2 regions of the Massilia sp. BAP21 genome follow, and region 2 is predicted to be linked to the other one. Evidence: riboswitches for the same ligand, from Rfam matches in the RefSeq annotation. Region 2 holds a riboswitch; the other holds the start of a gene.

Region 1 (14,534 bases), 2.0 Mb from region 2:
CGCGGCGCGCCGCGGCTTCCGCGTACGCGGCGGCGAGTTCGACGTCGAAAAGGCGGCCCACGTGCTGCTGCACGACTACCGCAGCGGCGCCCTCGGCCGCATCAGCCTCGAAACCCCGGAAACCCGCGCCGCCCGCATCGCTGCCCATGAAATCGCCATGGCCGAAAAGGCGCGCATCGCCGCCGAAAAAGCCGCCGCCAAAGCCGAAGAAGCCGCCCGCGGCAAGCGCGGCACATAAGTCTCGAAGCCGGCATTCCACCGGCGTCACCGCGGTCCGTGGCTTAATTCGTAGGGTGGGCACTCCGTGCCCACGCGGAAGCATGCGTCGCGGCTGCGGTTTTCCCTATCGTATCGGAGGCATACCGCTATGGCGTCCAAGTGATCAGCCACCTACGCCTCCACCTCCCCAAACCTGAAACTCGACACCGCCAGGCTGCCAAAGAACGCATCCTCGTGATACACGTTCTCAGCCCGTTCCTGCTCCGCCGCGCCCAGCGCCACCATCAAAGGAATCAAATGCTCCTCCCTCGGATGCGCCGCCCTGGCTGAGGGCGCCTCCTCCCAGCGCAGCAGCGCCGCCGTCCGCTCGGCCGGCGCCAGGTCCAGCAAGGTCCGGTTCAGCCACCCATCGAACCCGTGCGACGCCTCGCGCCCGCTCGCCCCGAACTGGCGCAGGTTATGGAACGACAGCCCGCTGCCGATGATCAGCACCCCTTCGTCGCGCAGCGGCGCCAGCGCCCGCCCGGCCTCGACGTGGGCCAGCGGATCGAGGTCGCGCCGCAGCGACAGCTGCACCACCGGCATGTCGGCCTGCGGATACACCGGATACAGCATCGAGAAGGTGCCGTGGTCGAAGCCGCGTTCGGCGTCCAGCGCGGCCGGATGGCCGGCTTCGTTCAGCAGGGCGGCCACGCGCGCCGCCAGTTGCGGCTCGCCCGGGGCAGGGTAGCTTACCTGGTAGGTATGCGGCGGAAAGCCGCCGTAGTCGTAGATCATGCCGGGCGCGTTCGATGACGAAACCATGAAGCGCGCCGCTTCCCAGTGGCTGGTCACCACCAATACCGCCTTCGGGCGCGCCTTCAGCTGGCGCGGGATATCGACCAGCGAGGCTTCGAGCTTGTCGTAGGCGTTGCCGAATTCCTTCTTCAGCCAGGGCCAGGGGCCGCCGCCGTGGGAGACGAAATAGGTGGGCAGGCGGGTGGGCATGGCGGGGCTCCTTCATGTGGCGACAGAGTTTGATGGTAGCCGATCCGGCGATTCGGTGTGGTGGTGGGTTCGAGAACCCAACCTACGAGATTCGCCGTTGTAGGGTGGGTTCTCGAACCCACCGTGTTCCAAACATGCACCGCGCGGCCCATGACCATGAACGTAAGCCCTTGCTCGTTATATAATCCGCCCCGTTCTGGTGCCCGCGCGCGCAATCCGCGTGCGCAGTTAAACGGGAAACACGATGCTCCTGCGCCCCCGGCGCACGGCCCAGGTGTGCTGCCCCCGCAACGGTAAACAAGCGTCGCCCCGGCGACAGGCCGCCTCGAAGACCACTGTGCACGGCATAGGAAGGTGAGGCGGTCCGACTTGCTAGCCCGGATACCGGCCAGGACAGGTGGACATTCCCAGGGAATGTCCGTTGAATCCGGCCTGCGGGGACGCAGGCTGGATGCACACTAATCGAATAACGACATCATGACTTCTGCTGTTCCGACCAGCGCGCCGGCGATCAAGCCGCTCGTGCTTGCCTGTGCCTTTTCCCTGTTCGCCAATGCCGCCAGCGCCGAGCAGGCCATTGCCACCGTCAACGTCACCGGCGCCCGCTTCGCCAGCGACGCGGCATTGAATCCGATCGGCGCCACCGTGATCACCGCCGACGACATCCGCCGCGCCGGCGCCAACGACGTCAACAGCGCGATCCGCAAGATCGGCGGCGTGTTCGGCCGCCAGAGCCTGGACGGCTCGCCCGACTTCGGCCTCGACCTGCGCGGCTTCGGCTCGAACAGCAGCCAGAACATGGTGATCCTGGTCGACGGCGTGCGCCTGAACGAGAACGAACTGGCCGGCACTATCCTGTCGTCGATCCCGGTCGAGACCGTCGAGCGCATCGAGATCACGCGCGGCGGCAGCAGCGTGCTGTACGGCGAAGGCGCCACCGGTGGCGTCATCAACATCATCACCAAACGCGGCGCCGACGACGGCTACCACGGTTCGCTGAGCCTGGAAGGCGGCCGCTTCGACCAGTACGATGCGCGCGCCTCGGTACGCCACGGCGAAGGCCCGCTGTCGTTCGACCTGGCCGCCGACAAGCAGGGCACCGACAACTACCGCAACAACAACGCCTTCCGCCAGAAGAGCATCAGCGGCGGCTTCCAGTGGGCCGTCGATGGTTCGCGCCTCGGTTTGCGCGTGGAAAGCGCACGCCAGCACGGGCGCCTCCCGGGTTCGCTGACCCAGGCAGAATTCGACGCCAACCCGCGCCAGACCAACACCCCGAACGACTTCGGCTCGCTCGACAGCGACCGCGTCACCCTGTTCGGCGAACACCGCATCGGCAGCGTCGAACTGGCGGCCGAGCTGTCGCACCGCGAACGCGAAGTGAAGTCGGCCTACGACTTCGGCAGCGGCCCGTCCGAGTCGACCTACCGCAGCCGCCAGACCCAGTTCTCGCCACGCCTGCGCCAGATTTCGCGCCGCGACGGCATGCTGAACGAGTTCGTGGCCGGCGTCGACCTGACCCGCTGGGAGCGCAGCACCAGTTTCGGTTCGGAGTCGAGCCAGGATGCGAAGGCGGTCTACGTGCGCGACGAAATGCGCTTCGCCAGCGTCTACAATGCGCGCCTGGCCGTCGGCGCCCGTCACGAGCGCTTCGACAAGGAAGACGATAGCGGCTTCGGAAGCCCGGAACAGGGCGAACAGTCGCAGAACGGCTGGAGCGTCGAAGGCAGCATCGACCCGGTCGCCGGCATCACCGTGCACGCCAAGGCGGGCGAAAGCTACCGCATCCCGAACGCCGACGAAAACGGCTACCGTGCATCAAGCGGCCTGCTCGACGTGCAGACCTCGCGCGACCTGGAACTGGGCGTCACCGCCGGCAGCGATGCACGCCGCATCAGCGCGCGCGTGTTCCGTCACCGCCTGACGAACGAGATCTTCTTCGACCCGACCCTGAACGGCTTCGGCGCCAACACCAACCTCGACCCGACGCGCCGCCAGGGCGCCGAAGTCGAAGGCCACCTGACGTTTGCCGGCGACTGGCGCATCACCGGCCAGCTGCAGCACGTGGAGGCGAAGTTCACCGACGGCCCGAACGCCGGCCGCGAAATGGTACTGGTGCCGAAGAACGTCGTCACCGCGCGCCTGGCGTGGATGCCGGCGACCGGCCAGACGGCCGACATCGGCGCCCAGTACGTGTCGAACCAGCGCGTCGGCAACGACTTCGCCAACACCTGCAGCGCGCGCATCCCGTCGTACACGACGATCGACGCACGCTTCGCGCAGAAGGTCGGCAACTGGGAGTTCGCGGTCAATGGCCTGAACCTGGCCGACCGCCAGTACTACAGCAACGCCTTCGGCTGCCGCAGCGGCATCTACCCGAGCGACGGCCGCCAGCTGAAGCTCTCGGCGCGCTACGACTTCTGATGACGTAAGCGCATGAGCGTCCTGCCGGCAGCGTCGACGACCCAGCCTGTGCACAGCCAGCGTGGAACGCTGGCTGTGCTGAGCGCGCTCGCTTTCGTTTCGCTGCTGGTGTTCGCCGCCGCCGGCCTGGCCGGCTCGGTGCCGGTGCCGCTTGCCGACCTGCCGCAGGCCTTCATCAACCTGGTCGCGGGCGAGCCAAGCGACATGTCCGCCACCTTGCTCGACCTGCGCCTGGGCCGCGCCAGCGCCGCCTTTGTCACCGGCGCCGCGCTGGCGCTGGCCGGCGTCATGATGCAGGCCCTGGTGCGCAATCCGCTGGCCGACCCTTACGTGCTGGGCGTCTCGGCCGGCGCCGCCGTCGGCGCCCTGGCCGCGCTGCTGTTCGGCGCGGCGCTGTGGATGGTCGATCTCGGCGCGCTCGCGGGCGCGGTCGGGATCTCCTTGCTCCTCTACCTGCTCGCGCGCCGTGACCTGGGCGGCGGGCGTGGCGCGGTGCGCACCGGCGAGTCCGGCGTGCTGCTGCTCACCGGCGTGGTGCTGGCCTCGGCCTGCATGGCGCTGGTGACGCTGATGCTGTCGGTGGCGCCCGAGTCGCGCCTGCGCGGCATGGTGTTCTGGATGATCGGCGACCTGGCCGGGTCCAGCTGGCGCCTGCTGCCCTGGCTCGTGCTGGCCGCCGCCGTGCTGCTGGCCCTGCGCCGCGCGCGGGCGCTGAACGTGATGGCCCTGCATGCCGACGCCGCCGCCGCGCTCGGTGTCGATGTCCCGGCCCAGCGCCGCTTCCTGTTCCTGTGTTCGGGCCTGCTGACCGCCTGCGCCGTCACCAGCGGCGGCAGCATCGGCTTCGTCGGCCTGGTGGTGCCGCATGCCTGCCGCTATGCATTCGGCCCCGACCACCGTATTCTCTTGCCGGCCGCCACCCTGGTGGGCGGCAGCTTTCTCGTTCTCGCCGACACCCTGGCGCGCACGGTACTCGCGCCGCAGCAGCTGCCGGTGGGTGTGCTGACCTCGCTGATCGGCGTGCCCGTGTTCCTGTTCCAGCTTCATCAACTTCACCTGCGCCGCCGATGACTCTGCCGATGATTTCCACCCAAGACCTGACCCTGCGCGTCGATGGGCGCCTGCTCGTCGAGCGCCTGGACTGGCGCGTGCACGCCGGCGAGAGCTGGTGCGTGATCGGCCCGAACGGCGCCGGCAAGAGCACGCTGCTGCGCACCGTGGCCGGCCTGCGTGCGCCCGACGGCGGCAGCGTGGCGCTGGCCGGCAAGCCGGTCGGCGACTGGGCCTTGCCGGCGCTGGCGCGCGAACGGGCCTACCTCGCGCAGTCGCGCGGCGACGCCTTTGCCTACCGCGTCATCGAAACCGTGCTGATGGCGCGCCACCCCTATCACGCCGACCGCTACTGGGAAGGCAGCGACGACCATGCCGCCGCCGAAGCGGCGCTGCGCACGCTCGACGTGGCGCACCTGGCCGAGCGCGACGTGCGCACGCTGTCGGGCGGCGAGCGCCAGCGCGTGGCGATTGCCGCGCTGCTGGCCCAGGACACGCCGCTGCTGCTGCTCGACGAACCGGCGAATGCCCTCGACCTGGCGCACCAGGTGGCCGTCACCGAGCTGATGGCGCGCCTGTGCCGCGAGGGCAGGGCGGTGGTCAGCGTCGGCCACGATTTGAACCTGGCCTGGAGCGGCGCCACCCATGCGCTGCTGCTGAATGGCGACGGCAGCTGGCACGCCGGCACCACCCGGGACGTGATGCGACCGGAGCTGCTGAGCGCCTGCCTGGGCCATCCGATCGCGGCGATCGCCCACGGCGCGCGCACCGTATTCCTGCCGGATGCGCCGGCATCCATCCCCAACCTTGCCCCTGTCAGGAATAGCCAATGAAAGCGCTTTTCTTTGCTCTGCTGATGTTTGCCGCTTCGGCGCAGGCCGCCATCAGCGTGGTCGACGATGCCGGCCAGCGCGTCACGCTGGCGCGTCCGGCCCAGCGCGTGATCTCGATGGCGCCGCACGTCACCGAATTGCTGTTCGCGGCCGGCGGCGGGCCGCGCATCGTCGGCGCCATGAACTACAGCGATTACCCGGCGGCGGCGCGCAGCATTCCCCTGATCGGCTCGAACAGCCAGATCGACATCGAGCGCGTGATCGCGATGAAGCCGGATTTGCTGATCGTCTGGCAGAGCGGGAACACGGCGCGCCAGATCGCCCAACTGCAGGGCCTGGGCATCCCGGTCTTCCACAGCGAGCCGCGCAGGCTCGACGAGGTGGCGACCAGCCTGCTGCGCCTGGGCCAGCTGCTCGGCACCGAGCCCGTCGCGCGCGCAGCGGCAAACGCCTATACGGCGAAGCTGGCGGCCCTGCGCGCCCGCTATGCGCAGCGCCCGCCGGTGACGGTGTTCTACCAGACCTGGGACAGCCCCTTGTACACCCTGAACGGCGAGCAGATCGCCAGCGACGCCATCCGCGCCTGCGGCGGCCGGAATATCTTTGCCGAACTGAAGACGGTGGCGCCGCAGGTCGGCGTGGAAGCCGTGGTACAGAAGGACCCCGAGGCCATCGTCGGCGGCAAGCTGTACACACCGCAGGACCGCGGCCTGTCGATCTGGCAGCCGTACAAGGGCATGACCGCGGTGCGCCGCAACAACCTGTTCACGCTCGACGAGGAAATGCTGACCCGGCCGGGCCCGCGCGTGGTCGATGGCGCGGCCACGCTGTGCGCACGCCTCGATGAAGCCCGTGCACGGCGCACACGGTAGGGTGGGCCGGGCCGCGCTAGGCACCCCGTGCCCACGCGGAAGCATGCACCGTGTTGGCACGGCTCCAGCTGCAAAATCCGCCACGTGTCAGCGCCGCCAAATGATCATTCGAACACGTTTCGATATGCCAGCGTTCGTAGGTAAAATCGAGCCAACCATGCTCATCATTACGCGTGGGCACGGGGTGCCCACCATACGGTCATCGACGATGCCAGCAGATCCGGGGCCAGCAATGGCCCACATTCGCGCAGACGCTGCGTTACAGCCGTAAGCAATTGCAAAAAATCGTGTCCGCCTTAGAGGGGAGGGCGAAAAAGTGGTAATCTCGCGGTCGTTTTCTTCAACTTCACACAGAAGGATTTTTATGCGCCGCTCCCTGCGTTTCGCCATCGTCGCTGCCAGCCTGGTTGCCAGCACTGCTTTCGCCTCGCCAACCAATCCGCAGAACGGCGTCGAATACACGACCCTGGCAACGCCGCAGCCGGTCCAGGCGACCGGCAAGAAGGTCGAAGTGGTGGAATTCTTCGCTTACCACTGCCCGGCCTGCTACGCGCTGGAACCTGGCCTGAACGAATGGGTCAAAAAGCAGGGTGACAAGATCGTGCTGCGCCGTGTCCACCTGCCGTTCCAGGGCCCGGCCGATCCGGAAGCGCACCTGTTCCTGACCCTCGAAGCCATGGGCAAGCTGGCCGAATTCCATCCGAAGGTCCTGCACGCCGTGCACGTGCAGCGCGTGCGCCTGATGAAGGACGAGCAGATCATCGACTGGGTGTCGAAGAACGGCATCGACCGTGCCAAGTTCCTCGAAGTGTGGAACTCGTTCGGCGTGACCACCAAGCTGCGCCGTCTGCCGCAACTGGCCACGGCCTACCAGGTGAGCGGCACGCCGACCATCATCGTCGACGGCAAGTACCAGACCTCGCCGGGCCAGGTGTCGGAAAAGCTGAAGATCTCGGACCGTAACCAACTGATGCAGGCGAGCTTCCAGGTGCTGGACGCCCTCGTCGAGAAGGCAGCCAAGACGAAATGAGCGATACCGAAGGCAAGGTCCTGGCCATGTACGAGGGCGCCCGCCCTCGTGAAGAGGACCTGTTCGAGACCAGCAACGTGAACCACATCGCGTGGTCGCTGGTCGTGATCCTGCTCGGGCTGGTGATCTGGCTCTGCATCACGCTTGTGAACGCGGAAAACCAGCGCTACGCCCTGATCACGAATCAATGCCCGGACCCGGTGTTCAAGAGCGGGGTCGACAAGGCCTGCCTGTACACCGTGAAGTCGCGCGCGCACTGGTGGGAACACCTGTGGTACGGCTTCACGCACGTGAAGCCGGAACGCAAGTAGGGTGGTCGGCTCCACCCGGGTGGGTGGAGGGCAAGCTGCGTGTGCGCCGCCCACGCGTTCAAACCTGGTCCGATCGCTTGTACCGTTGAGCGGAGCTGCTTTTCGGTACAGACCGCCCTCCGCTAAATGCTGCCATGGGGCAGGCACTGACTGAACGCGTGGGCGGCGCACACGCAGCGTGGTTGCGGCCGCCAAAGGTGGAGCCGACCACCCTACAGCGCGATCACGAATCTGGCGCCGCCCAGCGCCGAGTCTTCCACCGTCAGGCTGCCGCCGTGCAGCAGCACCGCCTTGCGCGCGATCGACAGGCCGAGGCCGAAGCCGCCGGTGGCGCGGTCGCGGCTGCGGTCGAGCCGGTAGAAGGGCTCGAAGATGCGGTCGCGTTCCTCTTCGGGAATGCCTGGCCCGTCGTCCTCGACCGCGATCAGCAGCCGGCCGCCCTCGCGCGCGGCCGACAGGCGGATCGATGCCGCCGCGTATTTCTGCGCATTCCTCAGCAGGTTCGACAGCGCCCGGCCCAGCAGGCGCGGGTCGGCCTCGACCGTGCCGAGATCCTGCCCGGCGGCGACGGCCAGCGCCTGCGCACCCGGGGGCAGCGCGGCCGCGGCGCCCTCCAGCAGGCCGGCCACGTCCACCGTTTCGCACCGCAGCGCCTGCTCGCTGTCGAGGCGCGCCATGCCCAGCAGTTCGTTGACCAGGTCGTTCAGTTCGCGCACGTCGCCCTCCATTGCCGCGATGCGCCGGCGCAGGGCCGGGTCGCCGGCTTTCGCATCGAGCAGTTCGAGCGCGAATTCGAGGCGCGCGATCGGCGTGCGCAGTTCGTGCGACACCGAATGCAGCAGGTTCTTCTGCGTGACCAGCAATGCCTCGATGCGGTCGGCCATGTGGTCGATCCGTTCCGCCAGCGGATAGATGCTGGCCGAGCGCGGCATGCGCGCCCGCGCCGACAGGCGGCCGGCGCCGAATTCGTCGGCCACGCGCGAGAGCTTCTGCAAGCCCTGCCAGTGCGAACGCGACCACAGCGCCACCGGCACCAGGAGGGCCAGCGCCACGATCACATAGCGCACCGCTTCCATCTTGAGGGCCAGGTTGACGTCGATCGGCAAGTCGCGCGCATGGATCACTTCCTCGTCGCTGCCGATGTAGCGCTGGCCGTCCAGGTCCACGCGGCGGTAGAAGGCCTTGTTGCCGACGTCGAGCACGACCTCGCCGCGCTCGAGCGCGCGCAGGCTGGCGCGCGGCAGGGCGGCGCGGGCAGCGTCCAGGGAAATCAGGTCGAAGCGCGTGTCCGACACCTCGCGCACGCGGTTCAGGCGCACCAGCCATTCGTCGGCCGGCGCTTCGTCGACGTATTGCTCGATCAGGAAGATCTGGGCCGAGGACTGGCGCCGGGCGATGTCGTCGAGCGGGTCGCCGAACAGCCGGCTCATCGCGAAATAGATCACGAAGGTGGCGGCCGTAATCGACAGCATCACCAGCACGAAAAAGCGGAAGAAAATCCGGTTCACCCGATTTCCCTCCAACATCGGCCCTTCTCTACGACGCCAAGAAACATTGTTTTTCTCCTAACGCCATTGTATAGGAGCAATGATGACAACGGTAAATTACAAATTTGCGACAAAGTGGCGACATCTGCAGGGAGAATAAAACATGCCAGACGGATAACCTAGCCAGGATTCAGGTTTTCCGTTTGCCCACTCGATACGCGAGTGTCGGTGGGTTTTTTTATTCGGGCCGCCGCCCTGGCGCGTGGCCAGCCGAAGGGAGGACGAGATGAGGCCGTGCTGCTCGCCACTCCCCGGCCCCGGGCGCTTCCCCGCCACCTCTTTTTCTTCCCCGATCGGCACCGGGCGCCCCGACGCGACCGTAAATCATGCATTCAGGACATTTCGGGCAAGGCTAGCTCAACGTAGAATATGGGCAACCGATCTTCCGACTCCACCATGAACAAGTTCACCGCCCTGGCCTTGGCATTCCTGTCGGGCAGCGCCGCTGCCCAGACGCCGGCCACCAATCCCATGCCCGACGGCAGCCGCGACATGTATGTCGGGCTGGGCCTGGTTTCGGCCGCGCGCTACGAAGGGGCACAGCACAGCGAGCGCAAGGCGCTGCCGGTGCTGCAGGTGCAGTGGAGTAATGGCGTGTTCGTGTCCGGCATGTCGGCCGGCATGCACCTGTCGCGCGACCCGCGCGTCGAATTCGGCCCCCTGGTCGAGCTGCAGCGGCGGCGCGACGAGTCGGGCAGGGGCGGCGGCGTGGACGGCATGCTGATGCGCTATTCGGTCGTTTCGCTGCCGGACGCCGCACTGAGCGAGAACCGCCTGACCGGCATGACCCCGGTCGCCACCCGCCTGCTGGGCGGCGGCTTCCTGAACGCCTACCTGACGCCCGACTGGCGCGTCACCGGCAGCCTGCTGTATGGCGCCGGCAACGAACGCGAGGGCGCGCGCCTGGACCTGGGCGTGCAGCGCCTGGCGATGCAGGCCGGGGCCCAGCACCGGATCTCGGTGGCAGCCGGCGTGAGCCTGGTCAACGCCGGCTATAACCGCGCCTTCTTCGGCGTCGACGAACTCGATTCCCTGCGCAGCGGCCATCCGGTGTACCGCCCCGGCGGCGGCCTGAAGGACGCCCACCTCGGCCTGCGCTGGAACTGGGCCTTCACGCCGTCCTGGATGCTGACCTCGAACCTCCAGCTGGTGCGCCTGGCTGGCGACGCCCGCCACAGCCCGCTCGTCGAGCGGCCGACCAACCTGACGGTTTCCACCGCCATCGCCTACCGGTTCTGACGATGCCCCCGGCCCGCCACCTGTTCGCCACCTGCATCCTGACGCTGAGCGCCCTCGGCGCCGGCGCGGGCGCGCACGCGGCCGACTGGGTCAGCTACCGCGACGCCTACCGGGCGATGGTCGTGTTCGAGAAATACGGCGGGCCGAAGCACGGATTGCAGCATCACCTGCAGGTGGTGCCGCTGGACAAGGGCGTGGCGCTCGAAGGGGTGCAACTGACCCTGGCAGGCAAGGCCAACCAGGTGAACCTGGCGCTCGACCCGCTCGGCCGCACCGCCTTCCCGTTGCTGAAGGCGGCCTACGACGAGAATGCCGCCTTGTACCTGAGCCGCAAGATCGGCGCCTTCAGCGTGCGTCCGCGCGTCTCGCTGCTGCCGCAGGCCGACGGCGTGTACGATGCGGCCCAGCTGCGCGCCGGCTGCGAGCAGGCGCTCGGCTTCGCGCGCCATGCCGACGCCTCGCAGCGTGCGCTGCAATGCGGCGGCGTGCGTTTCGTGTTTGCCCGGCGGGCAGGGGAGATCGCGGTGCGCCTGCACCGCCCGGACGGCGCCGACCAGGTCCTGGCGCCGGTGAATGGCCCCGCCTTCCAGGGCGACGCCGACGAAGGTTTCCCGACGGTGGTCTACCGCTTCGCCGGCGCCGGACGCGCCCAGGTGATCAGCGCCAACGTACCGCTGGCGATCGTGCCGCTGTTCGAGTAAGAAGCTTTAGTTCCAGGCCGACGGCGAGAACAGGTAGCCTTCGCCCCACACCGTCTTGATCTTTTCCGAGCGCCCATCGTCGAACTTGCGGCGCAGCTTCGAGATGCAGTTGTCGATGCTGCGGTCGAGTCCGTCGAACTCGATGCCGCGCATCTTCTTCAGCAGCTCGTCGCGCGAGAGCACGCGCCCGGCCGCCTCGGCCAGCACCAGCAGCAGCTTGTATTCGGTATTGCTCAGCACGCAGAGCTTGTCGCGCCAGAACACGGTGCGGTCGGCGCCGACGATCCGCAAGCCGCCGAACACCAGTTCAGCCGATTCGGGCGCGCCCTTGGGCTGGGTACGGCGCAGCAGGGCGCGCAGGCGCGCCAGCAGCACGCGCGGCTGCACCGGCTTGTTGACGAAGTCGTCGGCGCCTTGCTCCAGGCCCGAGACCTCGTCGTAGGAATCCTCGCGCGCCGTCAGGATCAGGATCGGCACATCGGACAGCTCGCGGATCCTGCGGCAGACCACCATCCCGTCCAGCCCCGGCAGCATCAGGTCGAGCACCACGATGTCGGGCGCAAACGCCCCGAAGCGCGCCAGCGCCGCGTCGCCGCGCGTGACCAGCTCGACGGTAAACTCGTAGGCGGACAGGTATTCGGTCACCAGCTCGGCCAACCGGGCATCGTCTTCCACCAGTAAAACTCGGTACATGCGTTTTCTCCTTCTTTCGGCATTGTATAGAAGCAAGGGCATGCAAGCACACTTACTACATTGACACGACACTTGGAGACACTTTCGCGACATCTCATTGTATGCCTAGGCATTTTCTTTTAAATAATTATTATTAGGAATATCGAAATCCGGATTGCCGAAGTTTGCGATAAGCGAAAGCGCTATTTCGCCGTCAATGAGATCGTTATCACCAGCGCGCAAGATGTTCCTTATCGATTCACTTTATTGGAGGATATATGGAAGAGCCGGCATTCGACGAACTCGAAGTAACGCTTGCTCCTGTCGGAAGTGCCAATACCATTGCTGGCCTGCCGTGTGTCAGGGTCATTATTTGGCTGATCACGCGCAAACCGCTTTAAGCGCATGCGAGGGCCTGCCTCGATCGCCGGGGCACGCTCTTGCTGTCTCATTCCGGAAAAACAGGGCAAGAAATGAAGACAATGATTTCCGTTCCAGACGATGTTCGCCTTTTCATCGATCTCGCCAATGCGCAATTGAACGATGCGAAAGCATGCGATTTCGCCGGGCTGGTTCCCGCATTCGAACGGCTGGCGTGCCGGGCCAGGCGCGGTGCCGAAGAACTCCTGTTGGCCGAACTGGCGGAATTGCACGAACGGCCGCATTATCATGCCGAAGGTTGGGATACAAACCAGCTTTTATTGGAAGTCAATCAGAACTTTTCGCTCGGCATTTCGCTTCTCCAGGCGACCCCGGCACACCTGTTGAACGCAGTCGCCGATGCCGCGTATATCGTCCTGGGAAAAGCCCCGTTTTCCTATTCCTTGTACAAAATGCCCGCAGACATGGACCGGAATGTTTTCCGGGCCAACCTGGAACCGCGTTTTCACGCGTCCAGAACCGTATTGCCGGGCCAGATGCTGCAGTTACAGGCCGGTATCGACATCATCGACTGGCGCGTCGAGGAACCCGTCATGCTGCTGCGCCTGATTGCGGCACCCTCCGAGAGGGTTCAGTGGGTGTACCAGAAGCATCCTGTTCGCTCCTGGTTCATCGCATCGGTCGATCCCGGCGTCACCCAGTTATCGGCATTGTCGGCCTATTTCGCCGATGCGCGCTACGTGCCGGCGCTGGGCGCGCTCGAGGAACTGCTCCGGCATCCAAGTCATCAGGTGCGATGGGAGTCGGCCGGGACGCTCTGGAAGATCGACCGGAACGCCGGTCTTGCCGCCCTCAGGCAATTACTGGACGATCCTCATCCGCATGTTCACCGGGCCGCGGCGCGTACCTATGCGCGACTGGGCACCTCTGTCACGCATGGAGCTTGATATGGCATTGACCATCGAATGCAATACGGATGAGGCATGCAGTATCGAGGAGTGTGTCGAGTTCGCACTCGATAACGTCGATCCTCATGCTTTCGACAGCGTCCTCGCCGTGGCGCCGGTATTAAAAAAACTATCCAACAACAAGAATGCCGTGGCGGCGGGCCTGTGCGCATATCTCAAGGTGTTTGCACATACGGAGCATGGCGGTTTGAGCTATTCCCCAAGCAGCTTCCTGTTATCGGATGCGCATCCGAACATCATTTTGCGGGCAAATATCTGGCGACCATTATGTAAGGAAAAAGAGCGCCAGTCATTCGAAGCCAAGCTGTTTGCCTACCACCATGCGCATAACCACAATTTTCATTTTCTCACTGTCGGCCATTTCGGTCCCGGCTATGACACCGATATCTACGAATACGACAGAAATGCATTGGCCGGGCATATCGGCGAGCCGGTAATGCTGCTGCATGCCGAGCGTACCCGCCTGTCGGTCGGCAAGATCATGGCGTATCGCGCCGACCGGGATATCCACACGCAGTTTCCCCCAGAATCCGTTTCGGTATCGCTCAACCTGGTGGTGGCGTCCGATGATGACAGAAACCGTGATCAATATTTCTTCGACACAGACAAAGCGCTGCTGTCCGGTTATTCCGATACCCTGCCAACCAAGCGTGTCTCACTGCTGCAAATGGCGGCCCACCTTGCCAATGAAAACATCGTCGACGTCCTGGCCCACATCGCGCTCGCCCATCCTTGCAGCCGGACACGCTTGCAGGCGTTCCGGTCGCTCGCGATCGCTTCTCCCGGCGAACTCGCCCATTGGCAGGCCCTGTCGCGCAAGGACACAGCGGAAATGGTACGCACTTTCGCTTCCGGAACACTGTCCGTGTCGAATCGCCAGGAACACTTCGATCCCGCTTTCCTGCAGCTGGTCTGATATGGAAAAGCGCTACAGCATCCCTTCATCGGCGCGCGTTTCCAGCGGCACGCACGATGAAGCGCATCCCTGTACGCCGTCCGCGCGCGCGCTGCGCGATCCCGCCATCCATGCCATGTCCGGCGTGTGCAAGCATTATCGGCGCGGCGGCGTGCAAATCTGGGCGCTGCGCGATATCGGCATCGATTTCCGCACGGCCGGCGTGACCGGTGTGCTGGGACCGAACGGTTCCGGCAAGAGTACGCTCATCAAGATATTGAGCGGCCTGTGCACGCCCGATAGCGGCCACATCAGCCCGCCCGGCGCACCGGCCCGATGGCGTGACATCGGCGTGTTGCTGGAAGGGCGGTCGAACGTCAACGAGCGGCTTTCCACATTCGAAAA
Region 2 (14,534 bases):
CAATGCCACTGGCGTGACAACCGGTACACCAGAGGTTCGTCCACTCCGGTCCTCTCGTACTAGGAGCAGCCCCCTTCAAATTTCCAACGCCCACGGCAGATAGGGACCAAACTGTCTCACGACGTTTTAAACCCAGCTCACGTACCACTTTAAATGGCGAACAGCCATACCCTTGGGACCGGCTACAGCCCCAGGATGTGATGAGCCGACATCGAGGTGCCAAACTCCCCCGTCGATATGAACTCTTGGGAGGAATCAGCCTGTTATCCCCAGAGTACCTTTTATCCGTTGAGCGATGGCCCTTCCATACAGAACCACCGGATCACTATGTCCTACTTTCGTACCTGCTCGACTTGTCGGTCTCGCAGTTAAGCACGCTTATGCCATTGCACTATTAGCACGATGTCCGACCGTACCTAGCGTACCTTCGAACTCCTCCGTTACACTTTAGGAGGAGACCGCCCCAGTCAAACTGCCTACCATGCACTGTCCCCGATCCGGATAACGGACCAAGGTTAGAACCTCAAACAAACCAGGGTGGTATTTCAAGGATGGCTCCACGAGAACTGGCGTCCCCGCTTCAAAGCCTCCCACCTATCCTACACAGATTGGTTCAAAGTCCAATGCAAAGCTACAGTAAAGGTTCATGGGGTCTTTCCGTCTAGCCGCGGGTAGATTGCATCATCACAAACATTTCAACTTCGCTGAGTCTCGGGAGGAGACAGTGTGGCCATCGTTACGCCATTCGTGCAGGTCGGAACTTACCCGACAAGGAATTTCGCTACCTTAGGACCGTTATAGTTACGGCCGCCGTTTACTGGGACTTCAATCAAGAGCTTGCACCCCATCATTTAATCTTCCAGCACCGGGCAGGCGTCACACCCTATACGTCCACTTTCGTGTTTGCAGAGTGCTGTGTTTTTATTAAACAGTCGCAGCCACCAGTTTATTGCAACCCTTTCACCCTTCCACAGTAAAGTGGTCAAGCTACCGGGGCGTACCTTTTCCCGAAGTTACGGTACCAATTTGCCGAGTTCCTTCTCCCGAGTTCTCTCAAGCGCCTTAGAATACTCATCTCGCCCACCTGTGTCGGTTTGCGGTACGGTCTCGTATGACTGAAGCTTAGAGGCTTTTCTTGGAACCACTTCCGATTGCTTCGTAGCACATGGCTACACGTCCCAGTCCCTTGAATTCCGCACCCGGATTTGCCTAAGTGCCTTCTATGAACCAGAAACCAGCTATTCCAACAGCTGGACAACCTTCCGCGATCCGTCCCCCCATCGCATCATACGACGGTGCAGGAATATTAACCTGCTTCCCATCAGCTACGCATCTCTGCCTCGCCTTAGGGGCCGACTCACCCTGCTCCGATGAACGTTGAACAGGAAACCTTGGGCTTGCGGCGTGCGGGCTTTTCACCCGCATTATCGCTACTCATGTCAGCATTCGCACTTCTGATACCTCCAGCATCCTTTACAAGACACCTTCGCAGGCTTACAGAACGCTCTCCTACCATATCGATCTCGATGCAAGCATCAAGAAAAATATCCGCAGCTTCGGTGACTGGCTTAGCCCCGTTACATCTTCCGCGCAGGACGACTCGATCAGTGAGCTATTACGCTTTCTTTAAATGGTGGCTGCTTCTAAGCCAACATCCTGACTGTTTTAGCCTTCCCACTTCGTTTTCCACTTAGCCAATCTTTGGGACCTTAGCTGGCGGTCTGGGTTGTTTCCCTCTTGACGCCGGACGTTAGCACCCGACGTCTGTCTCCCAAGCTCGCACTCATCGGTATTCGGAGTTTGCAATGGTTTGGTAAGTCGCAATGACCCCCTAGCCATAACAGTGCTCTACCCCCGATGGTGATACTTGAGGCACTACCTAAATAGTTTTCGGAGAGAACCAGCTATTTCCAAGTTTGTTTAGCCTTTCACCCCTACCCACAGCTCATCCCCTAATTTTTCAACATTAGTGGGTTCGGACCTCCAGGGCGTGTTACCGCACCTTCATCCTGGCCATGGGTAGATCACTTGGTTTCGGGTCTACACCCAGCGACTGTCGCCCTGTTCGGACTCGATTTCTCTACGGCTCCCCTATCCGGTTAACCTCGCCACTGAATGTAAGTCGCTGACCCATTATACAAAAGGTACGCCGTCACGGAACAAGTCCGCTCCGACTGTTTGTATGCACACGGTTTCAGGATCTATTTCACTCCCCTCCCGGGGTTCTTTTCGCCTTTCCCTCACGGTACTGGTTCACTATCGGTCGATTACGAGTATTTAGCCTTGGAGGATGGTCCCCCCATGTTCAGACAGGATTTCTCGTGTCCCGCCCTACTTGTCGTACGCTTAGTACCACCGTTTGAATTTCGTGTACGGGGCTATCACCCGCTATGGCGTCTGTTTCCAAAGACTTCCACTATTCAATCGACTATCACGTACAGGCTCTTCCCATTTCGCTCGCCACTACTTTGGGAATCTCGGTTGATTTCTTTTCCTGCAGCTACTTAGATGTTTCAGTTCGCCGCGTTCGCTTTGCATACCTATGTATTCAGTATGCAATGACCTAAAAGGCCGGGTTTCCCCATTCGGAAATCTGCGGATCAAAGTGTGTTTGCTCACTCCCCGCAGCTTATCGCAAGCTACTACGTCCTTCATCGCCTGTAATCGCCAAGGCATCCACCATGTGCACTTATTCGCTTGTCCCTATAACGTTAGCCCCTGCATGAGTACAGGGAGCGTTATAGAAATCAAGAGTACAGCTTAATTGCATGTTTGTTGATACTTGATTACTACCCTAAGTGTGCACTTTTACATGCACGCTTAAAAAAACTTTACTTCTTCCAGATTGTTAAAGAACAGAACAACAGTGATCTCTAAAAGACCAAACCTAAGCGTCATTCGCTTACGTTTGCACTTTCAGCTTTCGGTACCAAGTAATGGTGGAGGATGACGGGATCGAACCGACGACCCCCTGCTTGCAAAGCAGGTGCTCTCCCAGCTGAGCTAATCCCCCATTGGGTATGACTGGTAGGGCTGGTTGGGCTCGAACCAACGACCCCCGCGTTATCAACACGGTGCTCTAACCAGCTGAGCTACAGCCCCGAAACTGTGTTCTTCTTGTTCAACAGTCGATAAGTGTGAGCGTTTGGTGACTGGTCTCTAGGACCGGTGCTACTCTAGAAAGGAGGTGATCCAGCCGCACCTTCCGATACGGCTACCTTGTTACGACTTCACCCCAGTCACGAATCCTACCGTGGTAAGCGCCCTCCTTGCGGTTAAGCTACCTACTTCTGGTAAAACCCGCTCCCATGGTGTGACGGGCGGTGTGTACAAGACCCGGGAACGTATTCACCGCGACATGCTGATCCGCGATTACTAGCGATTCCAACTTCACGCAGTCGAGTTGCAGACTGCGATCCGGACTACGATACACTTTCTGGGATTAGCTCCCCCTCGCGGGTTGGCGGCCCTCTGTATGTACCATTGTATGACGTGTGAAGCCCTACCCATAAGGGCCATGAGGACTTGACGTCATCCCCACCTTCCTCCGGTTTGTCACCGGCAGTCTCATTAGAGTGCTCTTGCGTAGCAACTAATGACAAGGGTTGCGCTCGTTGCGGGACTTAACCCAACATCTCACGACACGAGCTGACGACAGCCATGCAGCACCTGTGTTCAGGCTCCCTTTCGGGCACATCCAGATCTCTCCGGACTTCCTGACATGTCAAGGGTAGGTAAGGTTTTTCGCGTTGCATCGAATTAATCCACATCATCCACCGCTTGTGCGGGTCCCCGTCAATTCCTTTGAGTTTTAATCTTGCGACCGTACTCCCCAGGCGGTCTACTTCACGCGTTAGCTGCGTTACCAAGTTAATTAAAACCCGACAACTAGTAGACATCGTTTAGGGCGTGGACTACCAGGGTATCTAATCCTGTTTGCTCCCCACGCTTTCGTGCATGAGCGTCAATCTTGACCCAGGGGGCTGCCTTCGCCATCGGTGTTCCTCCACATCTCTACGCATTTCACTGCTACACGTGGAATTCTACCCCCCTCTGCCAGATTCAAGCCTTGCAGTCTCCATCGCAATTCCCAGGTTGAGCCCGGGGCTTTCACGACAGACTTACAAAACCGCCTGCGCACGCTTTACGCCCAGTAATTCCGATTAACGCTTGCACCCTACGTATTACCGCGGCTGCTGGCACGTAGTTAGCCGGTGCTTATTCTTCAGGTACCGTCATTAGCAAAGGATATTAGCCCCTACCGTTTCTTCCCTGACAAAAGAGCTTTACAACCCGAAGGCCTTCTTCACTCACGCGGCATTGCTGGATCAGGCTTGCGCCCATTGTCCAAAATTCCCCACTGCTGCCTCCCGTAGGAGTCTGGACCGTGTCTCAGTTCCAGTGTGGCTGGTCGTCCTCTCAGACCAGCTACTGATCGTCGCCTTGGTGAGCCTTTACCTCACCAACTAGCTAATCAGATATCGGCCGCTCCAGGAGCATGAGGTCTTGCGATCCCCCACTTTCATCCTTAGATCGTATGCGGTATTAGCGTAACTTTCGCTACGTTATCCCCCACTCTTGGGTACGTTCCGATATATTACTCACCCGTTCGCCACTCGCCGCCAGGTTGCCCCGCGCTGCCGTTCGACTTGCATGTGTAAAGCATGCCGCCAGCGTTCAATCTGAGCCAGGATCAAACTCTTCAGTTCAATCTCTGTAATGACTTTACGTCATAGTCGGACTGTTTTTAATCAGTCCTTACGCTTCCCATTGGGAAGCGTAAGCTCACTCAAAATACTGACCGTCATCCCATTGCTGAGATAACGTATTTCTTTTGTGTGAACATTTGATAATTTAAGTAATCAGCTGAACAAGTCAGCCGGCACCTTCATCAAACGCCCACACTTATCGACTGTTAATTGTTAAAGAACTTATTCGGTATTGCTTGCTGCGTTCCGACAAATCGTTTTGTTTGTCAGCAGCAGAGAAGTGAGATTATGCAGTGTTTCGTTTGCGTCGTCAACTTCTCTTTTTTACTGCGCCGCGTTTTCCGCGGTTCTCGCTACACCCGTCAACTACTTGATTTCGTTATCGTTTTCGCGAGGGACCGAACTATAACAAAGCCACTGCAGAGTTGCAAGGGCCTTTCTGTGTGCTATCTTTGCCGCCGCCTCCACTCATCTATATAAGAACAGCGATGCGTATTCCAGAACTGGCACCACTCCGTAACGACGACCTTGCCGCCGCCCTCTCCGCCGCGATCGACAACAAGACCAAGCCGCTCGGCAGCCTGGGCCGCCTGGAAGCCCTGGCCAGACAGATCGGCCTGATTCAAGGCACGGCCACGCCGTCCATCGACTCCCCTTCGATCCTGGTATTCGCCGGCGACCATGGCGTGGTGGCGGAAGGCGTGTCCGCCTACCCGCAGGAAGTCACCTGGCAAATGGTCGAGAACTTCCTGGCCGGCGGCGCTGCGATCAATGTCTTTGCGCGCCAGAACGGCTGCGCGATCGGGGTTGTCGATGCTGGCGTGAATCACCACTTCGGCGAACGCGCCGGCCTGGTTGATCGCAAGGTCGGCCCAAGCACCCGCAACTTCGCCCATGAGGCAGCAATGACGCCCAGCGAATGCGCGCTCGCCCTGGAACATGGCATGGACCTGGCGCGTGCGCTGCCGGGCAACGTGGTCGGCTTCGGTGAAATGGGGATCGGGAACACCACCGCTGCCGCAGCGCTGATGCACAAGCTGGCCGGCATCCCGGTGGCGGACTGCGTCGGCGCCGGTACCGGCCTCACGCCGGAAGGCGTCAGCCACAAGCAGGCCGTGATCGAGGCGGCAGTGGCCAGGCATGCCGGCGTCGACGAGCCGCTCGCAGTGCTAGCCACCTTCGGCGGCTTCGAGATCGCGATGATGGCCGGCGCCATGCTGCAGGCGGCCGCGCTACGCAAGGTGCTGCTGATCGACGGCTTCATCGTTACCAGCGCACTGCTGGTGGCGGCCCGCCTGCAGCCGGCCATCCTCGACTACTGCGTGTTTGCGCACTGCTCGAACGAGCAGGGTCACCGCCAGATGCTCGCGTGTCTAGAAGCGCAACCGCTGCTGCAGCTCGACCTGCGCCTTGGCGAAGGCACCGGCAGCGCGCTGGCCCTGCCCCTGCTGCATGCGGCCGTGAACTTCCTGGCGGAGATGGCGACCTTCTCCTCGGCCCAGGTCAGCACCCGGTCCGAATAAATGCAGCAACTGCGCCTGTTCTTCATCGCGCTGCAGTTCTTCACGCGCCTGCCGATCCCGCGCTGGGTCGGCTTCCAGCCCGAGTGGTTGCAACATGCCTCGCGCTACTTCCCGCTGGTCGGCTGGGTGGTGGCGGCGGTGGCGGCAGGCGTCTACGCCCTGGCCGCGCTGGTGCTGCCGGCGCCACTGGCTGCCGTGCTGTCCACCGCCGCCTCGATCTACGTGACCGGCGCCTTCCACGAAGATGGTTTCGCCGACGCCTGCGACGGCCTGGGCGGTGGCATGACGCGCGAACGCGTGCTCGAGATCATGAAGGATTCACGCGTCGGCGCTTACGGCGCCATCGGCATCGTCTGCATGCTGGGCGTGAAGTGCACCGCGCTGGCGATGCTGCCGCCGACCAGCGCCATCGCCGCCCTGTTCCTGGCGCATCCGCTCTCGCGCCTGGCCGCCACCAGCCTGATCTGGCGCATGACGTATGCGCGCGACCAGGGCAAGTCCAAGCCCATGGCCCAGCAAATGCGCGGTGGAGAGTTCGCCATCGCCGCTGTGACCGCCCTACTGCCGGGCGTCGTGCTGGCGGCATGCGGCCTGCTCGCGCCGGCCTGGCTGGCGGCCTGCATCGCGGCGGCGGCCCTGTCCACCTTCTGGCTCGCGCGTAAATTCCAGGCGCGCCTGCAGGGTTACACGGGCGATTGCCTGGGCGCCGTGCAGCAGCTGGCGGAAGTGGCGATCTACCTCGTCATCGTGGCCAGCATCGGCCACGCCGCGCTAGCCTGAACCTGGTCTGACCACATGCGCCTGCTGCTGGTACGCCACCCGCGCCCCGAGGTCGACCCCGGCCTCTGTTACGGGCGCAGCGATGTCGCGGCCGAGGGCGCCGACCTCCTGCGCGTGCGCGCCACCCTGCCGGCCGGCCTGCCCACCTGGAGCAGCCCCTTGCAGCGCTGCGCCAGCTTGGCCCGCGCATTGAATCCGCCGCAGCTGCGCTTCGACGCGCGCCTGGCCGAGATGGACTTCGGCGCCTGGGAGCTGCGCAGCTGGGACGACATCCCGCGCATCGAGGTCGACGCCTGGGCCGCCGACCTGCTGCACTACCGTCCCGGCGGCGGCGAATCGGTACTGGATGTCGCGCGCCGCGTCGCCGCCTTCCTCAACGATCTGTACAAGGAAGGCCACGCCGAGGCACTGGTCGTCTGCCACGCCGGCACCATCCGCCTGCTGCGCGCCCTGCACACCGGCCTGCCACTGGAGGCCGCCGCGCTGGAAGCGGCGCGCACCCCGCACCGCATCGGCTACGGCGAAATCCTTGCGCTGGGCGGCTGACATCGCCGTATAATGACGCCGTTTTGGTGCTCGCGCCCGTGTTCACAGGCGCAGTTAAACGGGAAACACGAAGCTTCATCAAGCCAACGTGTGCTGCCCCCGCAACGGTAAGCAGGTACCGCGTTCACGCGGCAAATCGTCCTCCACACCACTGTGCTTCGGCATGGGAAGGTCGGACGGCTTCACCTGCCAGCCCGGAGACCGGCCAAAAGGTGGAAGCGTATCGAACAATACGCTTCTGTTCAATCTGGCCTACGGGGACGTGGGCTGGTTGTCCGACCCAGGCTTATCATGACCTTTCACGTTTCACGGCAAGCGGCCGCATCGTCGCTCGCCCTCGCCATGGCCGCGCCTTTCGCGTGCGCCGACTCCGCATCCATCGCGACGCCCGTCGACACCGTCGTCGTCACCGCGGCACGCACGCCGCAGCGCGCCGACGCCGTCATCGCCCAGACCACCGTCATCCAGGCCGAGGAAATCGCGCGCTCCGGCGCCGGCTCGGTGGCCGACGTGCTGCAGCGCCAACCCGGCATCGAGATCACGCGCAACGGCAGTGCCGGCGCCAGCACCAGCGTCTACCTGCGCGGCGCGAATGCCAACCAGGTCGTGGTGTTGCTCGACGGCGTGCGCATCGGCTCCTCGACCAGCGGCGTCGCCAGCTGGAACGCCGTTCCGCTCGAGGCCATCGACCGCATCGAAGTCGTCTACGGCCCCCTGAGCACCCTGTACGGCGCCGATGCCATCGGCGGCGTGATCCAGATCTTCACGCGCAAGGGCGAAGCGGGACTGCACGCCAGCGCCACGATCGGCGCCGGCAGCGACGCCACGCGCCAGGCCAGCGCCCGCATTGCCGGCGCCAGCGGCGGCAAGCACGCGGTGACCTACGCCTTTGGCGCCGGCCACGACGAGTCCGACGGCTTCTCGGCCACCCGGCCGGGCGCATCCGGCTACAACCCGGACGACGACGGCTACCGCCGCACCAACATCCACGGCCGCGTGGCGGTCGCCATCGCACCGGGCCATGAAGCGGGCGCCCAGTTTCTGCACAGCCGTTTGCGCGCCCAGTACGACAGCGGCGCCGGCAGCTTCGACACCAACAACCGCCAGGACCTGGACACGGCATCGGTCTTCATGTCGAACCAGTTCGCGCCGAGCTGGCGCAGCACGCTGCAGCTGGCGCGCGCCAAGGATGAACTGGGCAGCTTCACCAGTGCGGCGGCCAGCGGCGCCAGCCAGATCGACACCCGCCAGGACGAATTCACCTGGCAGAACACGATCACGCTCGGCAGCGACACCCTGCAGCTGCTGTACAACCACCGCAAGGAAGAAGTGGCATCCAGCGCCACCCGCGCGCTGGAACGCGAACGCATCACCAATTCGTACGCCGCCGCCTACGCGCTGCGCCGCGGCCCGCACCTGGTCGACCTCAGCGCGCGCCAGGACCGTTCCGTCTACGGCGACAAGAATACCGGCGCCGCCGGCTACGGCTATAACTTCGGCAACGGCCTGCGCGCCACCGCCAGCATCGGCTCGAGCTTCCGCGCACCGACCTTCAACGAGTTGTACTACCCGGGCTATGGCGTCGACACCAACCAGCCCGAGCGTGGCCGCAACGCCGAACTCGGCCTGCGCTACGACAGCCGCGCCGTGCAGCTGGACGCCACCGTTTACCGCAACCGCCTGAGCGACATGATCGTCTCGGCCAATCCCTGCCCGGACAACCGCGACGGCCGCAGCGGCAGCTGCGCCTACAACGTGGCCTCGGCCACCCTGGAAGGCGTGAGCCTGGCGGCCAGCACCCGCATCGGCGCCCTGCGCCTGCGCGGCAGCGCCGACTGGTCCGACCCGCAGGACAACGGCAGCGGCAAGCGCCTGGCGCGCCGCGCCGCCAGGCACGCCAGCTTCAATGCCGAATACGGCAGCGGCCAGTTGAAGGCCGGCGCCGAATGGGTGCTCTCGGGTGCGCGTTTCGACGATGCCGCCAACCTGCGCCGCCTCGGTGGCTATGGCCTGCTGAACCTGTACGCGAGCTGGCAGATCAATGAAGACTTCTCGCTGCTGGCACGGGTGAACAACGGCTTCGACAAGGACTACGAACTGGCCCGCAACTACAACACCGGTGGCCGCAGCTGGTTTGCCGGCCTGCGCTACGGTATCCGCTGACCAAACTTCACCATGAACCGCCCGCCCCCGCCCCTCTCTAAGCCGTTAGCACTGCGGCCGCTGCACCAGCGCGCCCTGCTGGTCACGGGGGCGATGCTGCTCGTGGCGATCGCCTGCATGCTGTATGCGGGCATGACCGGCTCGGTCGAGGTAGGGCTGGCCGACGTGCCGGCGGCGCTGCGCGAATTATTCGAAGGGCGTCCGCAAACGCTGGCCGCCTCGCTGCTGGAACTGCGCGCCGGCCGCGCCACGGTGGCCTTTGCCACCGGCGCCGCCCTGGCCCTGGCGGGCGTGCTGATGCAGGCCCTGCTGCGCAATCCCCTGGCCGATCCCTACATCCTCGGGATCTCGGCCGGCGCCTCGGTCGGCGCCCTGGCCGCACTGATGCTGATGGCGGCCATGGCCACGGTGGAACTGGCGGCCGTCGCCGGCGCCATCGTGGTCTCGCTGCTGCTGTATGCGCTGGCGCGCCAGGACCTGCGCGGCGGCGCCGGCAGCGGCGGCGGCACCTCCACCCTGCTGCTGACCGGCGTGGTGATCTCCTCGCTGTGCGTGGCATTGATCACCATGATGCTGTCGATCGCGCCCGAAGGCCGGCTGCGCACCATGGTGTTCTGGATGATCGGCGACGTCGCCGGCGCGCCGGTGCGGCTGCTGCCCTGGCTGGTGCTGGGCGCCGCCCTGCTCTACGCGCTGCGCAACGCGCGCGGCATGAACGTGCTGGCCCTGCATGCGGAAGCGGCGGTCACGCTGGGCGTACCCGTCGGCAGCCTGCGCCGCGGTTTGTTCCTGGTCTCGGGCATCCTGACCGCCAGCGCCGTCACCAGCGCCGGCTCGATCGGCTTCGTCGGCCTGATCGTGCCGCACGCCTGCCGCTTTGCCTTCGGGCCCGATCACCGCCTGCTGATCCCGGCCTCGGTGCTGGCCGGCGGCAGCTTCCTGGTGCTGTGCGATACGCTGGCGCGAACAATCGTCGCGCCGCAGCAGCTGCCGGTCGGCGCCGTCACCGCCATCATCGGCGCCCCCATCTTCCTTTATCAACTGCACCGCCTGCGCCGCCACTGAGGCGCAGCAATCCCCGGAGCCTCCCATGAACGACATGACACCCGAACAGACGGCCGCGCTCAACGAACGCCATCGCGTGCGCATGGAGCGCAAGAAAGCCATCATCGACGCCCGCATCGAGGCGGCCGACAAGCAGGTCGGCATCATCATCGTCAACACCGGCAACGGCAAGGGCAAGAGTTCGAGCGCCTTCGGCATGGCGGCGCGCGCCCTCGGCCACGGCATGCGCGTGGGCGTGGTCCAGTTCATCAAGGGAGCGATGGCCACCGGCGAAGAGCAGTTCCTGCGCCGCTTCCCCGATGAGGTGAGCTTCCACGTGATGGGCGAAGGCTATACCTGGGAAACCCAGAACCGCGAGCGCGACATGGAAAAGGCGGCCGAAGCCTGGGCCCAGGCCCGGCGCTTCCTGGCCGACCCGGCCATCGGCATGGTGGTGCTCGACGAACTGAACATCGCTTTGAAGTACCGCTACCTCGACGTGCACAGCGTGATCGAGGATTTGCTCGACCGCCCGCCGATGCAGCACGTGGTGATCACCGGGCGCGGCGCACCGCCGGAACTGGTGGCCGTGGCCGACACCGTCACCGAGATGAACGTGGTGAAGCACGCCTTTGCCGCCGGCATCGGCGCGCAAGCGGGGACCGAATGGTAAGCACCCTGCACAGCGGCGCACGCATGGTGCTGGTGGCGGCCGTCTCCTCGGGCCAGGGCAAGACCACCGTTACCGCGGCCCTGGCACGCAGCCTGGTGCGGCGCGGCCAGCGCGTGCGCGTCTTCAAGTGCGGCCCCGACTTCATCGACCCGATGCTGCTCGAACGCGCCTGCGGCGCCCCGGTCCACACGCTCGACCTGTGGATGGTGGGCCGCGACGAATGCCGGCGCCGCCTGGCGCAAGCGGCGCGCGAAGCCGACGCCGTGCTGGTCGAAGGCGTGATGGGCCTGTACGACGGCACGCCCTCGGCGGCCGACCTGGCGAACGAATTCGGCATGCCGGTGCTGGCCGTAATCGACGCCTCGGCCATGGCGCAGACCGCCGGCGCCGTGGCGCGCGGCCTGCGCGACTATGGTCCAGTGCAGATGGCCGGCGTGATCGCCAACCGCATCGCCAGCCCCGGCCACGCGCAGATGGTGGCGGGCTCGCTGCGCGACATCCCGCTGATTGCTTCCTTGGGGCGCCAGGCCGCCAGCCTGCCGGAACGCCACCTCGGCCTGGTGCTGCCAGGCGAGCAGCCGCAGATCGACGCCTACCTCGATGCCCTGGCCGATGCGCTGCAGCTGGACGCCGCCGCCTGGGATGCATTACCGTTCCTCTCACCCGCGGTCCAGGATGGCCCGGCCATCGCACCGGCACTGGCCGGCAAGACGGTCGCCATTGCGCGCGATGCCGCCTTTGCCTTCCTGTATCCGGCCAATCTCGATACCCTGCGCATCCTCGGCGCGCGCCTGACCTATTTTTCGCCGTTGGCCGACGAGGCCCTGCCGCCGGATGCCGACGCCGTCTACCTGCCCGGCGGTTATCCGGAACTGCATGGCGAAGCATTGGCGCAGGCCGCACGCTGGCGTGCCTCGATCAGGGCGGCGCACGCGGCCGGCCTGCCGATCCTGGCCGAATGCGGCGGCATGATGGCACTCGCCGACGAACTCACCGACCCGGACGGGCGCTGCTGGCCGATGGCCGGGCTGCTGCCTGGCGCGGTGACGATGGGGACGCGCCTGGCCGGCCTCGGCGCCCAGGCCCTGGATACGCCGGACGGCACGCTGCGCGGCCACACCTTTCATTATTCGCGCCTGGAGACGCCGGTCGCGCCATCGCGGCACACGGTGCGCAATACTTCCGGCACCCAGGGCGAGGCGGTGTACGAGGTCGGTTCGCTGACGGCGTCCTACTTCCACGGCTACTTCGCCTCGAACCCGCAGGCGGTGGCCAGCCTGTTCACGCGGGCGGCGCCATGAGCGCCACGCTGATCCTGGGCGGCGCCCGCTCCGGCAAGAGCGCGCTGGCCGAGCGCCTGGCGCGCGAATCGGAAAAGGAGGTGGTCTACCTGGCCACCGCCCATGCGGGTGACGGCGAAATGGGCGCACGCATCGCGCATCACCGCGCGCGCAGGCCGGCGCACTGGGCCACGCTGGAAGAACCGCTGGCGCTGGCCGCGCTGCTGCGCCGCGAATGCACGGCCGGGTGCCTGGTGCTGGTCGACTGCCTGACCCTGTGGCTGACCAACCTGATGCTGTGCGGGGATGCACCCTTGCCGGAAGCCGGCGACCTGCTGCTGCCGGCGCGCTTCGATGACGAACGCGCCGCCCTGCTCGAACTGCTGGACGCCGGCCTGTCGGGCGAACTGATTTTGGTCTCGAACGAGGTCGGCATGGGCATCGTGCCGCTGGGCGCGCTGTCGCGCCGCTTCGCCGACGAGGCGGGGCGCCTGAACCAGGACGTGGCGGCGCGCGCCGGCCGGGTGATCCTGGTGGCGGCCGGCCTGCCGCTGGTGCTGAAAGGCGCGCCGTGCTGATCGGCCTGCCGCTGGTCGAACTTTCGCTGCTGCTGGTGGCGGGCGTGGCGTTTGACCTGCTGCTGGGCGAGGCGCGGCGCTGGCATCCGCTGGTCGGCTTCGGGCGGCTGGCGAATGTGCTCGAGGCGCGCATCAACCGCGCTAGCGGGCGGCTGGCACGCGGCGCCCTGGCCTGGATGCTGGCGGTGCTGCCGCCGGTGCTCGCGGCGGCATGCCTGGCATCCGTGCTGCCGGATGCTGCCACCATGCTGCTGCATGCCTTCCTGCTGTATTTCGCCCTCGGCCTGCGCAGCCTGCGCGAGCACACCATCCCGATCTTCCGCGCCCTGCGCGCCGGCCAGCTGGATGAAGCGCGCCGGTTGACCGGCCGCATCGTCAGCCGCGACACGCGCGACGCCAGCGCGTCCGACCTGGCCAAGGCCGGCGCCGAATCGCTGCTCGAAAACGGCAACGACGCCGTGTTCGGCACCCTGTTCTGGTTCCTGGTGGCGGGCGGGCCGGGCGCGCTGCTGTTCCGCCTCGCGAATACGCTCGATGCGATGTGGGGCTACCGCAGCGAGCGTTTCAATCTGTTCGGCCGCACGGCCGCGCGCATCGACGACGTGCTGAACTTCGTCCCCGCGCGCCTGACTGCACTCAGCTACGTGCTGCTGGCGCCGCGCGGCGGCCATGGGCGCGCCTGGCGCTGCTGGCGCGCCCAGGCCCCGGCCTGGAGCAGCCCGAACGCCGGCCCGGTGATGGCCAGCGGCGCCGGCGCGCTCGGCATTGCGCTGGGCGGCGCGGCGCGCTACGACGGCGTGGTCGAACAGCGTCCGCCGCTCGGTCTCGGCCGCAATGCAGCCCCGGTCGATGTGCTGCGCGCCTGGCGCCTGGTGCTGGGCACCACCTTGCTGTGGCTGGGCGCCGCCTGCACCCTTGCGCTATTCACGTGGGGAGCGGGCCATGCTTGAACACGGCGGCAACCTGCGCGCAGCCGCGCAGCGCTACGGGCGCGACGACTGGATCGACCTCTCGACCGGCATCAACCCCTGGGGCTATCCGGCGCCGGCGCTGCCGCCGGATGCCTGGCACCGGCTGCCCGAGCCCGATCCGGGCCTGGCGGCGGCCGCGTGTGCCTGGTACCGCGCGCCGGCCCTGCTGCCGGTGGCCGGCACCCAGGCCGCGATCCAGGCCCTGCCGCGCCTGCGTCCGCCCTCGCGCGTGGTGGTGGCCGCGCCCTCGTATGCGGAGCACGCGCA

What was found. Region 2 has a riboswitch for cobalamin ahead of ACWYRN_RS07245 (TonB-dependent receptor domain-containing protein). Riboswitches for the same ligand answer to the same signal wherever they lie in the genome.
Region 1: it holds a riboswitch for cobalamin, as region 2 does, so the genes downstream of both, ACWYRN_RS16160 (TonB-dependent receptor family protein) here and ACWYRN_RS07245 (TonB-dependent receptor domain-containing protein) in region 2, are expected to answer to the same signal.

What each region holds. Positions count from the first base shown of each region.
Region 1 is NZ_CM173596.1:3,655,840-3,670,373, forward strand. Features, by position in the region: gene ylqF (ribosome biogenesis GTPase YlqF) at 1-238, shown strand, start outside; gene ACWYRN_RS16155 (DODA-type extradiol aromatic ring-opening family dioxygenase) at 391-1,206, opposite strand; cobalamin riboswitch at 1,387-1,613, shown strand; gene ACWYRN_RS16160 (TonB-dependent receptor family protein) at 1,684-3,630, shown strand; gene ACWYRN_RS16165 (FecCD family ABC transporter permease) at 3,643-4,701, shown strand; gene ACWYRN_RS16170 (ABC transporter ATP-binding protein) at 4,710-5,513, shown strand; gene ACWYRN_RS16175 (cobalamin-binding protein) at 5,510-6,385, shown strand; gene ACWYRN_RS16180 (thiol:disulfide interchange protein DsbA/DsbL) at 6,750-7,415, shown strand; gene ACWYRN_RS16185 (hypothetical protein) at 7,412-7,726, shown strand; gene ACWYRN_RS16190 (ATP-binding protein) at 7,939-9,234, opposite strand; gene ACWYRN_RS16195 (MipA/OmpV family protein) at 9,670-10,512, shown strand; gene ACWYRN_RS16200 (hypothetical protein) at 10,515-11,213, shown strand; gene ACWYRN_RS16205 (response regulator) at 11,220-11,906, opposite strand; gene ACWYRN_RS16210 (HEAT repeat domain-containing protein) at 12,359-13,213, shown strand; gene ACWYRN_RS16215 (hypothetical protein) at 13,215-14,150, shown strand; gene ACWYRN_RS16220 (ATP-binding cassette domain-containing protein) at 14,152-14,534, shown strand, end outside.
Region 2 is NZ_CM173596.1:1,649,962-1,664,495, forward strand. Features, by position in the region: rRNA gene ACWYRN_RS07210 (23S ribosomal RNA) at 1-2,703, opposite strand, end outside; tRNA gene ACWYRN_RS07215 (tRNA-Ala) at 2,938-3,013, opposite strand; tRNA gene ACWYRN_RS07220 (tRNA-Ile) at 3,026-3,102, opposite strand; rRNA gene ACWYRN_RS07225 (16S ribosomal RNA) at 3,181-4,709, opposite strand; gene cobT (nicotinate-nucleotide--dimethylbenzimidazole phosphoribosyltransferase) at 5,198-6,232, shown strand; gene ACWYRN_RS07235 (adenosylcobinamide-GDP ribazoletransferase) at 6,233-7,012, shown strand; gene ACWYRN_RS07240 (histidine phosphatase family protein) at 7,028-7,558, shown strand; cobalamin riboswitch at 7,566-7,782, shown strand; gene ACWYRN_RS07245 (TonB-dependent receptor domain-containing protein) at 7,850-9,721, shown strand; gene ACWYRN_RS07250 (FecCD family ABC transporter permease) at 9,734-10,786, shown strand; gene cobO (cob(I)yrinic acid a,c-diamide adenosyltransferase) at 10,812-11,438, shown strand; gene ACWYRN_RS07260 (cobyrinic acid a,c-diamide synthase CobB) at 11,432-12,739, shown strand; gene cobU (bifunctional adenosylcobinamide kinase/adenosylcobinamide-phosphate guanylyltransferase) at 12,736-13,296, shown strand; gene cbiB (adenosylcobinamide-phosphate synthase CbiB) at 13,290-14,246, shown strand; gene cobD (threonine-phosphate decarboxylase CobD) at 14,239-14,534, shown strand, end outside.